DNA from 2 places in the Sporosarcina sp. CAU 1771 genome. Region 1 is predicted to be linked to the other one. Evidence: predicted binding sites of a transcription regulator. Region 1 holds the regulator's gene; the other holds the start of a gene.

Region 1 (7,831 bases):
AACATGTCTCACCAAGAGAAGTTGTAGGGAATATAAAAAAGCCGATGTTGTTTATTCATAGCTTGGAAGATGACTTTATTCTCCCTTATATGACCGAAGAATTATTCGAGGCGAAACAAGGAGACAAAATGTTAAAGCTTTTTCCTAAGGGCGGTCATGCCAAATCCTATAATGACAACCCGAGAGAATATACAAAAACCGTGAAAGAATTTCTGGACACATTCAATTTAAACTGAATTCATGAAACACCTGCTAAAAGTACCTGCAGGTGTTTTTTGGATGTATTAAAAAATCACTTCCCCCAATTATTTCTAATGGGAAAAGTGACTGAAATTACTTCTTAGTTTTCTTTGCCTTTTTAGGCTTTTTACCTTGATCATCACTTGCTCTATTCATTTGAGTCATCATCTGATTAATTTTCTTTTGTGACGGTTTCTGACCCATTTGCATCATCATCATACGTAACATATCTTCATTAATTGGTGGATTATCTTTTAAATATTTCATCATATATTGACGTGCAATGAAAAATCCAAGAGCCACACCGCCCAATAGCGCGACGACAATTAAACTAATTCCTAATGGTAAGCTCATCCGCTATACCTCCTTCACTTTCGTAATTCGTTTTACTCTACCCCGTAGAATTATACATCATATACGCAGTGAAAGGCAATGAGACTTATGTAAATATTCCTTATAAACTAGATTACTGCAAAAAAACAGGAATTGGAATCAAAAAAGCTCCATTTTTAACAATCTAAAATGGAGCTCACTTATAATTCTGTTCGAATCTTCAACGAAATGCTACCTCTTCCCTACCTAATCTTCGTGAATATTTTAGAGGCTTTAACCATCCCCACTCGCCTTGGCCATCCATTACTGCAAAAAAACGATTCCCAGACTCAGATAAAGCAACGAATAAATCCAAATCTAACATACGCGATCCATCACAATAAACATGCATCAAGTAATTTGAAAGCGATATTGAAATGGTTCCCTTTACTGGATGTGTTAAAACGTACGTTCCTTCGTCATTAATATATGTTGAAAATCCCTTACCTAAAGTATCGACAATCGCTTTACTAATTGTTTTCCTCTCGATAAGATCACATAAGTAGTGAACTTCTTTTAAGTGTTCGCTTTGCTCCAAATTCTCCGTTAATAATTCATAAAATAATTGCTCTCGCCCAATAAAAAACGGTTGGTACATTTTCTTCACTTTATAAATGCCATATGATCGCATCATCGCCACCTCCTAATGAAATCGTACATGTATTGAACTGAAAAGTCTGTCACATTGCGGAGTAGAACGTCACTATTATTGTCACATTGGGACAATTACTGAAAATATAGTCAAAAAAATCGAAAAAAGCTGTACGATCAATCTAAATTCGATTGATCGTACAGCTTTTAAATTAATTATCTAGTAATGCTTTTACTTTTGTGAGTACATTTTCTTCAGTAAATCCGTATTTTGCAATTACGGTATCTCCAGGTGCACTTGCTCCGAACGTATCGATGGTAATGAGATCACCTTCATCTCCAATATACTTATGCCATCCAAGAGAGGCGCCCATTTCAATACCTAGACGTTTTTTCACATCTTTCGGTAAAACACTTTGCTTATATTCTGCGTCTTGCATTTCAAATAGATCCCATGAAGGCATTGAAACAACAGACACATCGATTCCTTCAGCTGCTAATTTTTCTTGTGAAGCAACCGCCAAATTCACTTCTGATCCTGTAGCAATTAAAATTGCATCTGCCTTTTCTTTCTTGGCAGGAGAAATAACGTATGCACCTTTTTTTACGCCCTCCATTGCTAGCTCCCCCGATTTAGGAAGAACAGACAAATTCTGGCGAGATAAAATGAGCGCAGTTGGTCTATTTTTTGATGACACTGCAATATTCCATGCAGCAGCTGTTTCGTTCGCATCTGCTGGACGAATGATTGATAGACCTGGCATTGCTCGTAGTGCAGCTAAGTGCTCAACAGGCTCATGAGTTGGGCCGTCTTCCCCTACTGCAACACTGTCATGCGTGAAGACGTAAGTGACCGGAACCCCCATGATTGAAGACAAACGAATAGCTGGACGTACATAGTCACTAAAGACGAAGAACGTTCCACCAAATACGTGCAATCCACCGTGAAGAGCCATTCCATTTAATGCTGTACCCATAGCAAATTCACGAACACCGAACCAAATATTACGCCCCGAGTAATCCGTAGGCAAGAAATCGCCTGAACCTTTAATCGTTGTCTTATTTGATCCCGCAAGGTCTGCACTACCTCCAAAGAACGAAGGAACTACTTTAGCAATTGCATTGATTGCGTCGCCTGAAGCTGAACGCGTTGCATGTGAAGTACCCGCTTCGTAAGTTGGGAGTAATTGTTCCAGATTTTCAGGGACTTTACGTTCAATCGCATCTTTTAACTGAGCTGCAAGAGTTGCATGAGATTCCTCGTATTTTGCGAAAAGCTCGTTCCATTGTTGTTCTTTTTGCACACCAAGTACATCAGCAGCTTCTTGGAATGTTTCATAAACACCTTCAGGAACATGGAAATCTTCTTCAAAAGTCCATTTGTAATATTCTTTCGTTAATTTCATTTCATCTTCACCAAGTGGCATACCGTGAGCGTCTGATTTCCCGCCCCGATTCGGTGAGCCATACCCGATGACTGTTTTTACTTCAATGAGTGTCGGTCCACCCGTATTTGATTTTGCTTGTTCAATTGCATTTGAAACATCACCGATTTCATTGCCGTCTTCAACACGGATATAGTTCCAACCGTATGATTCAAAACGCTTACGAATATTTTCTGTGAACGACATATCTAAATCACCATCAAGTGAAATGTCATTGCTATCGTATAACACAATTAGTTTATCGAGTTGTAAATGACCTGCAAGTGATATTGCCTCAGCAGCAACACCTTCCATTAAGTCCCCATCTCCACAAAGAGCATATGTATAATGGTCAACAACATCAAATTCAGGTTTGTTGTAAGTTGCAGCCAAATGCTTTTCTGCCATAGCCATACCGACTGCCATTCCAATTCCTTGACCAAGTGGTCCAGTAGTCGCCTCTACACCTACCGTATCGCCGTATTCAGGATGTCCTGGCGTTGAAGAACCCCACTGTCTAAAGTTTTTAATTTCAGCCATTGGAAGCCCGTAGCCACCAAGGTGAAGTAAGCTATAAAGAAGCATTGAACCATGTCCAGCCGAAAGTACAAAGCGGTCTCGGTTAAACCATTGTGGATTTGAAGGATTGTGGTGCATATGTTTTGTCCAAAGCGTATAAGCCATTGGAGCAGCACCCATTGGCAATCCCGGATGTCCGGAATTTGCTTTTTCAATTGCATCAATTGAAAGTGTACGGATGGTATTAATTGCAAGTTGATCAATTTGTACGGTCATTTGAGTACATCCCTTCCCAATTATATCTTTACTACATCTACTAGTTTAGACAAGTAGCGCTTCAAATACAATACTTCGGGCCAAACCATTGACTATTGTAAGTATTTTCCGTCTTTTGCACGCTTGACTTTTTCAGGTGTTACGTCATTTCCCTCAGGATCGACGACTTTGACGTGTTCAATTGTATCGCGCATCGATGAACGAAAGGTTTCCAAGTACTCTTTGCGAAGAGAAGTCTGCTCTTTTGCTTCTTCCATAGATAGACCTGTCGTTTTTGATTTGTTAGCTAATACATTTATGCGATTTATTTTTTCTTTAGATAACATGTGAATTCCTCCATTTTCGTTTCATATAAAAAGGTATACAAAAAAACAGGAAAGTGCAACCAATCAGCCTTCCTGCTCGAGTTCGTATTCTTTATATCGACGATGGACCGTTGCCTTACTAATAGTATGCCCTAGCCCCTTTAGAACTCCCGTTATTTCTTCGTACGTCAAACCTTTATCGCGCAAAGATACAATCTCACTCACAGGGATTTCTATCCGCTCTCGACCTTCCGCATTGCCTCTATTTTTTAAATTGCGCTCAGGTCGGTACCCATCTCTTACAGCCCTTTTCATCCCACGACGTATTTTTGCATTATGTAACTTACGTTGATATTCCTCAACAATCGAAAGGATTTCAAGGAGCATTGTATCCATTTCATTCAATGCAATTGGACCGCTATCATTGTACGTGTAAATTGCAGTTTCAGTTTTAGCTAATAAATGCAAAACTGCCATTCGTGCATTCCCACGCCCTAACCTCGTTTCATCTTGAATAAGAACCGCATCGATTTCCTCATCCCGCACATATTCCAGTAAATCAAGCAGACCATCTCGTTCAATATCGAATCCACTATGCTGATCGGTGAATGTTGCCGAAAGATCCAATTCAAGTTCTACAGCTAAGCGTTTCAACTCTTCCTCTTGGCGGGATAAAGACATTTCTTGTTCTTGTTTGTTTGTACTCACTCTACAATAAATCACACATTTTTTACGTGACATCTTCACTCGTCGTCTCCTTCAAGATGAATTGCAATTTCATTTTTATCAATTGAATTGAATACAGGTACCTTCAATTCGTTTCCTGCAATGATATTCGTAGAATTTAAGTCGTTGAGCTTTTTAACTTCTGCAATCCATTGTTCCGTTACCATCTCTTCACCATATTTAGTCGCTAAATACAAAAGTGTATCACCCTCTATTACTGTAACCTCATTGTAATCAATTTTCTTGTTTAATTTATTTGTTCCGATAAAAGAAAAAGTTAAGCAAAGCACCATTATTAGAAGTATATAAGAATTATTTTTAATGAAAGTCATCATTTCTCCTCCTTGCGAATGTTTGTTCTGGAATGTCTGTTCTTAATATAATTTATAATCGTGTGAATGTCAACCCTTTTTAGAACTAACGTTTGCTAACTTATAGAACACCTGTTACACTTAAATTAAATAAAGTTATCATGCGGAAAAGAGATTTTTCACGTAGGTACATTGCTAAACTATTTCTTGAGAGGTGAGTGATAAAATGACTAGATTGAAGGAAACTAAGAAAATATCTAAGAGACAAGAAGACATCATGGACTTCATTAAATCCGAGGTGAAGCAAAAAGGTTACCCGCCTTCTGTTAGAGAAATTGGTACTGCTGTAGGACTAGCTTCAAGTTCAACAGTCCACGGTCATCTAGCCCGTTTGGAAAGCAAAGGTTACATAAGAAGAGACCCTACTAAACCAAGAGCTATCGAAATTTTAGATCCCGAAGGAATGGATATTTTTAAACCAGGTGTTCTCAATGTTCCTCTTATTGGGAAAGTAACAGCTGGACTGCCAATCACAGCAATTGAAAATATTGAAGAATACTTCCCACTACCTGAAAGTTTTGGTATGGCCGAAGATCAGTTATTCATGCTTGAAATCGTAGGAAACAGTATGATTGAAGCTGGAATCCTCAACGGAGACCACGTTGTTGTTAAACAACAGCAAACTGCACAAAACGGAGAAATTGTTGTCGCTATGACAGAGGATGATGAAGCAACAGTAAAACGCTTCTTCAAGGAGAAAGATTATTTCCGTCTTCAGCCTGAAAACTCTTCAATGGAACCAATTATTGTAGACAATGTATCTATTCTTGGAAAAGTTGTCGGCGTGTATCGGCATATTCATTAAGAATACAAAAGGAACTGTTCCCCAACAAACTCATTGGGAACAGTTCCATTTTTTTTATTTACTATCGATTAATTGTTTTTCAACAAGCTTTCCTAAAGATGAAAGAACCGCTAACTTTACATGTTCATACGTTAGCCCGCCCTGTACATAAGCGGTGTATGGAGGTCGTATTGGACCATCTGCCGTCAACTCAATGCTCGATCCTTGAATGAATGTACCAGCTGCCATTATCACATCATCTGTATACCCTGGCATATAAGAAGGTTCTGGTGCAAAATGTGCGTTGATAGGAGAGTTTTCTTGGATTGTCTGGCAAAAGGCTATCATTTGCTCAGCATTTCGGAAATTGACTGACTGGATTAAGTCTGTGCGTTTCTCCGAATAATGGGGAGTCGTATCCAACCCATAATCATCCAAAAGTGCCGCCGTAAAGAGCGCCCCTTTAACCGCTTGACTTACGACATGGGGAGCTAAAAAGAACCCTTGGTACATTTCAAGTAATGTGTCGAGAGATGCCCCTGCTTCAGCACCTAAGCCCGGTGAAGTCATACGGTACGCACATTGCTCGACGAGATCTGCACGACCTGCAATGTAGCCTCCTGTTCGAACTAATCCACCACCAGGATTCTTAATGAGAGATCCCGCCATTAAATCTGCGCCTACCTCAGTTGGTTCATTCTCTTCAACAAATTCACCGTAACAATTGTCAACAAACACAATCAGATTAGGATTGACTTCTTTCACTCTTCGTACCATTTCACCAATTTCATCTATCCTAAACGAAGGACGATTAGAATAACCTTTCGACCGCTGAATGCCGATTACCTTCGTTTTGCTATGAATATTTTTAATCACTTCATCAAAGTTTACCGAACCATCTTCATTCAAATCAATATGTTTGTAAGTAATCCCGTAGTCATGAAGAGATCCCGTGTCTTTGCCATTTCCTGTAACGATGGAATCCAAAGTATCATAAGGTTTACCCGTAATATAAAGTAACTCATCGCCAGGACGAAGAACACCAAATAAGCTAATTGAAATTGCATGTGTACCTGAGATAATTTGGTTGCGAACTAAGCAAGACGCACTTCCAAACACATCTGCATAGACTTGCTCCAATGTATCCCGCCCCTCATCATCGTAGCCATAGCCCGTCGAACCATTCAAATGAAAATCACTCACTCGATTCTTTCGGAACGCAGCGAGTACTTTCGCTTGGTTCGTAAACGCAATTTTTTCTACGTCTTTAAAATACGGCGCAAGCTTCGTCTCAATTTCTTCTACTTTATTCATTAATGCCTCATTAAACATTTAAATTCCTCTTTCTTTTTACATATTCCATTTATTATCTTACCAGTTTGCTCCCGGTGGTCAATGTTTCTGAATAGTGATTGTTGAAAATATATTTATATCTGATAAAGTAACTAGTGGAGAAACGGAGGCAATCGAGTTGGCTTGGGATGTATTTAACTGGATTGGGACAATTGCATTTGCAGTTTCTGGAGCAATTGTCGCAATGGAAATAAAGTATGATCTTTTTGGTGTATATATTTTAGGTATTGTCACCGCATTTGGTGGTGGCGCTTTACGGAATCTCTTAATCGGGGTTCCAACGTCCGTACTTTGGGACCAAGGCTCCTTATTTCAAGGTGCACTTATATCGATTACAATCATTTTTTTATTTGCAAATAAATTACTCAATCATTGGGAACGATGGGGAAACTATTTTGATGCGGTGGGTCTTGCTGCATTTGCAATTCAAGGCGCCTTATTCGCCGTAAACCTTGGCTTACCCGTTAGTGCTGTTATTGTAGCAGCTGTACTTACTGGTTCAGGTGGAGGTATTCTTAGAGATTTGCTTGCTGGAAGAAAACCACTCGTTTTCAAGAGGGAAATTTATGCGGTATGGGCAGCATTAGCTGGGCTTTTAATCGGAGTCGGCGTGTTCTCAAGTGATTTTTCGCTTTATATCCTGTTAGTTATTACTGCGGGGCTTCGAATTCTTTCGCTAATTTTCAAATGGCAACTTCCGGTCGGGAAAATCACGACAAATACATGAAAGAGCAGGGATTTGAAAAGAGGCCACTGAAAAACTTACGTTTTTTAATTTATAATGGTTTCGAAAATCAAAAAGGAGTCAATTCGTTCGATTTTGAACGAATTGACTCCTTTTCCTTTGATTGTTCTTACTCTTTGTCCTTC
Region 2 (7,831 bases), on a different contig from region 1:
GCACATGTGTTCAATAAAATGATGTTGGCATCTTCAACTGTGTCTGTCGGTTCATAACCAAGGCCCATAAAAATTCCAGCCATTACTTCTGTATCGTGTTCGTTCATCTGACAACCATACGTCCGAATGAAAAACTTTCGCCCTTTACCCATACCAACAAATCGTTCTTCAATTTCAAAGTCATCGTGATAGGCAACTTCTTCTTGACCACGTTTTTGCGCTTTCCTTAAGGATGGCGGCGTATAAACAGTCTCAAAATAATGACTGTAATCTTTTTCTTCTTTTGCTGCCGACTTTTTAAGATCCGGCTTTATTAAGCCTGCATTTAGGCGTTGTTCTTCATTCATATAAAAGCTCCCCTTTCCTACACTCTTTCGGGAATAGTAACATACCTACATTTATTATACTGAACTCAAGCTCGACTGTACAAGAAGTGCGTCTTTTGTCGGTGATTTGTCACACTTATCTAGAAAAGCGGAAGCGCCTGGGAGCTCGCGAAGAGAATAGGATAATTCACAGAAGTTGCTCTTTGACTTTCGGGAATTTTATCTTTTCCATAGCGAGCTAGGCGCTGGAGACTAGCAAGTATGAATAATTTTTTAGCGACAGAAAACCACGGGAATCTAAAATCTCCCGTGGTTCAATCTTTATTCGTACTCCCCAAAATTTAGCGAGTCGTCTTTTGAACTAACAGTTTCAATGCGGTCCTTCCTTCACCGTTAATCTCAATATCGGTAAATGCGGGTGCACATGTCAAATCTGATCCACTTGGAGCTACAAATCCACGTGCGATGGCTATTGCTTTTACCGCTTGGTTCAGCGCACCTGCTCCTACTGCTTGCATTTCAGCGTACCCTTGCTCCCGAATGACTGCGACAAGTGCGCCAGCAACTGAATTTGGATTAGAGCGTGATGATACTTTCAATGGATTCACCATTTTTCCTCCTTATTTTCGGATGTCTGTGGAACAGATATGTCCCTAGACCATCCTATGAGAAGTCGGAATCGTTTAGACGCAACTTAATTTTCAAATGGTCGATCATCATTTATGGAAACACGTTCTACAGAGAGTGCTTTTCCAGTTCCATCTTCCAATTCAGTAAACAATCCGTTCAATTGTGTGCGTCCTTGTTTGGGTACTTCAAATCGAACTGGCAAATTTGTTTTAAAGCGATACAAGACGTCTTCTTTTTTCATTCCAAGAATCTCATCGTATGGCCCCGTCATACCCGCATCTGTTAAATAGGCTGTTCCACCCGGCAATATTCGATCATCCGCCGTTTGGACATGAGTGTGCGTTCCTACGACCACTGATGCCCTCCCGTCTAGATGCCAACCCATCGCAATCTTCTCACTCGTTGCTTCGGCGTGAAAATCAACGAAAATAAGTGGAGATACTTCCTTCGCTTCTGCGATTAATTCATCTACTTTTTTAAATGGATCATCATGTGGCGGTAAGAAAGTTCTCCCGTGCAAATTAATGACAGAGAGTGTAACTCCATTTTTTGAAATGGTAGTCATACCTTTACCCGGAGCTTCATCTGAAAAGTTAGCTGGACGAATGAGGTAATCCGTTTCATCGATGAAGTCGTATATTTCTTTTTGATCCCACGTATGATTGCCCATTGTAACTACATCGACACCTGCTCGAAGCAAATCATCAAAAATTGCTTTTGTAATTCCTCTTCCAGATGCTGCATTTTCTCCGTTTGCAATAACAACATCAGGATTATACTTTCTCTTTAAACGAGGTAAATAACGATACACCATATCCCGACCGGGTGACCCTACAATATCGCCAATAAATAATATTTTCATTAGTATTCTCCCTTAGAATAGAAAAAAGGCTCCCAGAGCGAAGTGCACGGAAGCCCCTTTTTTTATTTTGCGTATTCAACCGCTCGAGTTTCTCGAATGACTGTTACTTTTATGTGACCTGGATAATCAAGCTCTTCTTCGATTCGTTTGCGAATGTCTCGCGCGAGTCGATGCGCTGTAATATCGTCGATCTGATCTGGTCGTACAATAATTCGAACTTCACGTCCGGCTTGGATGGCAAACGATTTTTCAACGCCATCATAAGACTCTGAAATTTCTTCCAGTTTTTGCAACCTACGAATGTAGTTTTCAAGTGTTTCGCTTCGTGCACCTGGTCGAGCCGCAGATAGTGCATCTGCTGCTGCCACAAGAACAGCGATAACTGAAGTTGCTTCTGTGTCTCCGTGGTGAGATGCGATACTATTTATGACAACTGGGTGTTCTTTGTACTTCGTTGCCAATTCAACACCAATTTCAACGTGGCTTCCTTCAACTTCGTGGTCAATTGCTTTCCCAATGTCATGAAGTAAACCTGCTCGTCTTGCTAGTGTAACGTCTTCTCCTAGCTCAGCCGCTAAAAGACCCGTTAGGTATGCAACTTCTGTTGAGTGTTTCAGTACGTTTTGTCCGTAACTTGTACGGAAACGCAATCTACCAATAATTTTAATTAAATCTGGGTGTAGATTATGAATGCCAATATCAAATGTTGTTTGCTCACCCGTTTCACGGATTAGCTCGTCCACTTCTCTTCTTGACTTGTCTACCATTTCTTCAATTCGAGCTGGGTGGATTCGTCCATCCTGTACAAGCTTCTCAAGTGCCAATCGCGCTGTTTCACGACGTACTGGATCAAAGCCTGAAAGAATTACCGCTTCTGGCGTGTCATCAATAATTAAATCAATACCTGTCAGGGTTTCAAGTGTCCGGATGTTACGACCTTCCCGACCGATAATTCGACCCTTCATCTCGTCATTCGGTAAATTAACAACGGATACGGTAGTCTCGGCAACATGGTCTGCAGCGAAACGTTGAAGTGCGATGGATAGTATTTCACGCGCTTTTTTGTCTGACTCTTCTTTCGCTTGCAATTCGGATTCCTTCGTCATTACAGCAATGTCTGTAGCTAGTTCTTTTTCCACTTCGCTTAAGATGAGTTGTTTTCCCTCTTCTCGCGTTAGTGAAGATATTCTTTCAAGTTCTGTCTGTTGGACAGCAACAAGTTCTTCCGCTTTGCGTTCCATCTGTTCAATTTGCTGTTGTCTTTCGGTAAGCGCTTCTTCTTTACGCTCAAGACCCGCTTCTCTTTTGTTAAGCGAATTTTCTTTGCGATCCAGATTTTCTTCCCGTTGCAAATGACGATTTTCCTGCTTTTGCAGTTCAGCTCGTCGCTCCCGGATTTCTGATTCCGCTTCAATTCTCAGTGTGTGAGTTTCATCTTTCGCTTCTAGCAGTGCCTCTCTTTTCATGGCTTCTGCTTCCCGCTTCGCCTCTTCGACGATCGTTTCAGCCGAGTGTTTGGCACCCGTCACTTTTGAATCATTCACTTTTTTATTAACAACATAGATAACAAGAGCACCGACGATGAAGCCGAGCAAAGCGGAGATGATAATTTCAAACATCCAAGTCACCTCCTCCTGCTATTCTTTTCATTTTCAGTCGGCTTGTACATTAACGTTCAACATACTGCCTAATTCGATTCATATCAATTCATAATGAATGTACAAATATACAACTTAATTGTATCTATGTAAAAATGCTATGTCAAGGTTTCACAAGTACTGTCTTTCTATAAGGGTATTTGAATTCGCACTATAGCTCCTCACATTTCATGGTATTTTTAATTCATGTACGTTCGTTTTAATGAAAAAACCGATTCTACCTCAATTAAGGTAGAATCGGGTGTATACTTTTTATTTTTCTTCTTCAAGAATTAGCTTTAGTTCTTCTTCATCATCTACATCATGTCCATCCACAACAACCGCTTCACCAGTTAAGCCGTAAGATGCACGAATTTTCTGATCGATTTCCATTCGAATTTTCGGATTGTCAGCAAGGAATTGTTTGGAATTTTCACGTCCTTGTCCAAGACGTTCGCCTTCATAGGAATACCATGATCCACTACGTTGGATAACTTCTGCTTCTGTACCTAAATCTAGAATTTCTCCTTCTTGAGAAATTCCAAATCCGTACATGATGTCAACCTCAGCTAATTTGAATGGTGGTGCAACTTTATTTTTGACAACACGAATTCTCGTTTTGTTTCCAACAATGTCATTACCATCTTTAATTGCTTCTCCGCGGCGTACATCAATGCGAACAGATGCATAGAATTTTAACGCCCGTCCACCAGGAGTCACTTCTGGGTTACCAAACATAACGCCAACTTTTTCACGGATTTGGTTAATGAAAACCGCATTCGTATGTGATTTATTAATCGCGCCCGATAATTTACGAAGCGCTTGGGACATAAGTCGAGCTTGAAGACCAACGTGGGATGCACCCATCTCGCCTTCAATTTCTGCCTTTGGTACAAGTGCAGCAACGGAGTCAATAACTACAATATCGACTGCTCCACTTCGAACGAGCGCTTCACAGATTTCAAGTGCTTGTTCACCTGTATCCGGTTGTGAAAGAAGAAGCTCGTCTATATTTACGCCAAGTCTTTTTGCATACTCAGGGTCAAGCGCATGCTCTGCATCTATAAATGCGGCTGTTCCGCCGGCTGCCTGTGCAGCTGCGATTGCGTGAAGTGAAACTGTTGTTTTACCCGAACTTTCAGGACCATAGATTTCAACAACACGACCACGTGGATAGCCGCCTACTCCTAGTGCTATATCAAGTGCTAACGAGCCGCTCGATACTGTCGACACAGCTACACCTGTTTTTTCTCCCAATTTCATAATAGAACCTTTACCAAATTGCTTCTCAATTTGCTTTAATGCCATGTCAAGTGCCGCTTTACGGTCCTTCAAATGCATTTCCTCCCTCAAAATAACGTTCTGTTTTTCTTACTGTCTAGTCTCCAGCGTCCAGCCTACTGTGGAAAAGACGGATTCCCCAAAAGTCAAAGAGCGACTTCTGTGGATTCCCCTATTTCCTTCGCAGACTAAACGGGCGCTTGCGCTTTTCTTACTGTCTCTACTATACTCCTTTATTGAGAAGTATTCAACTAAAAAACGAACGTTTATTCGACTCTTTTTTTGAATTCTCCTTTTCAAGTGAGAATAAGAGGCAATTATAGATTTTAATTGAGAATAGAGCACTATAATTTAATTTTGAGCATCGAACGTATTTAAATGCTTAATCAAATAATAAAGTGCAAACTTCGCCGAGCGAACTCGATTCGTATTTCGTAAGCCAGAAAGTGTGAGTTTATAAGCTACTGGTTCCTCGTTTGGCATTGCCACACCTATCCACACTGTTCCAACAGGTTTCCCGTCATGAGGATCTGGTCCTGCTGCCCCTGTAATACCTATTCCGATGCTCGAATCCATTTTTTGCATTACACCTGTCGCGAGCGCGATTGCGCACTCCGAACTTACAACCCCATAATCGGCAAGTAATTCCGGCTTTACTCCAAGTTGTTTTTCTTTCATTTCATTATTATAAACAACGACGCCACCTACTAATGCTTCACTAATCCCTGGTTCATCTGCAAGTTCTCCCATAAAGAGACCTGCTGTTAGACTTTCAGCAGCAGCGATCGTTAAATGATGCTTCTTAAGTAACTCCGCAGCTTTGGATGACAGTGTATCCCCATCAGTTCCGTAAATGAAGCCGCCCACAATTGAACGAAGTTCTTTTTCAACTGGATCGATAAGTTCATTTGCCTCCGACTCTGAGTTTGCTTTCGCCGTTATTCGAAGTGTCACAGCCTCAGCGGTTGCAAGTGGAGCAATTGTAGGATTTGTTTGTTTCTCCAGTAAATCCTGAATTCGGAATTCAAGTTCTGCTTCACCGATTCCATAAAACTTTAACACCCTCGAAGTAATTACTTCTTGTTTTCCAATGACACCAAGTAAATACGGTACAACCTCATCGGTAAACATCGGTTCCATTTCATGAGGTGGTCCTGGCAATAAGATGTATTGAACGTCCTGTTGTTCAACAGCCATTCCCGGTGCCATTCCTGTTCGGTTCGCTAAAACTGTAGAACCTTCGAAAACGAGCGCTTGCTTCTTATTGTTCTCGGACATGGTACGACCTGTTCGTTTAAAGTACTGTTCAATATAGTCAAGAGCAACGCCATCACTCACGAGCGTAGCTCCAATTTGCTTAGCAATTGTTTCTTTTGTTAGATCGTCTTTCGTCGGTCCAAGTCCACCTGTAAAAATAAGTACATCTGCACGTTTTTTAGCTATCGAAATTACTTCATCCAAACGCGAAGGATTGTCCCCTACTACTGTATGGTAGTAAACATCAATTCCTACTTCGGCTAGCCTTGAAGAAATAAATTTTGCATTCGTATTCATAATTTGTCCAAGTAAAAGCTCTGACCCTACCGCAATAATTTCTGCTTTCATTCAAAGACATCCCCTTACATAGATTCAACAAGTATTTTTCTGTTTTTATAAAAGTAATCCACACCAGACCAAACTGTAAAGATAAGTGCGATATAAAGCATTATTAAACCAAATGGGATCCCCATAGACTCAAAAACAATGTTGTTTAGGAGCAATGATGAAATCGCAATAATTTGTGCAACCGTTTTAAGTTTTCCTAACTGATTTGCCGCTACGACTTCGCCACCTCCTGCAAGAATCAATCGAAGTCCTGTAACTGCAAATTCACGGCTTATAATCACAATAACGATCCACGATGGTGCTGATTCTATTTCAACTAAAATAATTAATGCAGCTGAAACAAGTAACTTGTCCGCAAGTGGATCAAGAAACTTGCCCATATTCGTCACTAAATTGTATTTTCGGGCAATATAGCCATCAAGCCAATCTGTTGCTGAAGCAAATATGAAAATAAGTCCTCCAATAAGATGGCCTATTCCTAATTCTGTCCCTAAAAAAGTAGTTGTCCCCCAACCAAAATCAACAAGCATGAATAACATGAAGACGGGAATTAGTAGTACACGAAATACGGTTATTTTATTCGGTAAGTTCAATGTTAACACCTTTCCTTTCAAAGAAAATAGTCATCTAGTGAGATGACTATTATTCTTTCATATATTTGATGACGATTGTTTGTGTAGTAAGCTCTGACACATATTCTAGTAATTCACCATTGACGTAAATTGCAACTTCAGGTGAATACCCTACTCGTACTCGTACTTCATCTGTATCAGAAACATCAAGTTCTACTGTTTCTCCAGCCTTCATTCCACGTGCATTTGGAGTCATTCGTTCTTTTTGAGCTCCGTCCAAAACACCAATCCAAGAATCCCCTGTGGTACGAATTTCAAGGGTAAAGCGATCTGCACCTTCCAATGTATACGTCGATGTTTGACCATTCACTTCTAAATGAGAAAGCTGTTGTTCAAGTTTTTCAGGAACTTCTTCTGTTACCGGTTCCTCATCAACTGGTTCCTTCTCATCCGTAGATACTTCTGGAGTTTCCCCATCAGGTTGGGTACCGTCTTGAACAGTGATTGGTTGTTGTTCTCCGACATCGTTAATCGGGGCCTGCGTAGATGCATTATGTTTAATTAAGAAGTAAACAACAAAGATAATAACAATTATGAACAGTGCCACAGTAATTTTCGGCATTAGTTGAGCAAATTGACTATTTCTTCTCGGCATCGTTCTTCTATTTACCATTGGCTGAACGAGTTGACTCTCTTTTTCTTCCAGTTCAGACTTCGGTGTACTTTCCCTATATAATGAAAGCATTTCTTCGGCATCAAGCTCTACGGCCTCAGAATATTGTTTAATAAACGCACGTACATAAAAGGAACCGGGCATCATGCTATAATCTTCGTTCTCAATACCTGAAAGATACCTTTTTTGTATTTTCGTTATTGACTGTAAATCTTCCAACGTGTAACCTTTAGCTACTCTCGCCT

The links. The regulator LexA, encoded in region 1, represses DNA repair genes until DNA is damaged. The targets are predictions, from matches to a motif close to CGAACATATGTTCG.
Region 2: recA (recombinase RecA) is a predicted target of LexA. The motif match lies at 4,996-5,009, and genes of this name have one in related genera.

What each region holds. Positions count from the first base shown of each region.
Region 1 is NZ_JBTLRN010000029.1:28,807-36,637, forward strand. It holds gene ACXYMX_RS14970 (alpha/beta hydrolase) at 1-236, shown strand, start outside; gene ACXYMX_RS14975 (YneF family protein) at 334-594, opposite strand; gene sirA (sporulation inhibitor of replication protein SirA) at 794-1,246, opposite strand; gene tkt (transketolase) at 1,416-3,422, opposite strand; gene ACXYMX_RS14990 (DUF896 domain-containing protein) at 3,515-3,748, opposite strand; gene ACXYMX_RS14995 (YneB family resolvase-like protein) at 3,812-4,468, opposite strand; gene yneA (cell division suppressor protein YneA) at 4,471-4,785, opposite strand; gene lexA (transcriptional repressor LexA) at 4,991-5,629, shown strand; gene ACXYMX_RS15010 (methionine gamma-lyase family protein) at 5,684-6,940, opposite strand; gene ACXYMX_RS15015 (trimeric intracellular cation channel family protein) at 7,080-7,688, shown strand.
Region 2 is NZ_JBTLRN010000001.1:511,804-519,634, reverse strand. It holds gene miaB (tRNA (N6-isopentenyl adenosine(37)-C2)-methylthiotransferase MiaB) at 1-347, opposite strand, end outside; gene ACXYMX_RS02585 (stage V sporulation protein S) at 668-937, opposite strand; gene ACXYMX_RS02580 (TIGR00282 family metallophosphoesterase) at 1,021-1,818, opposite strand; gene rny (ribonuclease Y) at 1,881-3,437, opposite strand; gene recA (recombinase RecA) at 3,729-4,790, opposite strand; gene ACXYMX_RS02565 (competence/damage-inducible protein A) at 5,088-6,341, opposite strand; gene pgsA (CDP-diacylglycerol--glycerol-3-phosphate 3-phosphatidyltransferase) at 6,356-6,934, opposite strand; gene ACXYMX_RS02555 (RodZ domain-containing protein) at 6,984-7,831, opposite strand, start outside.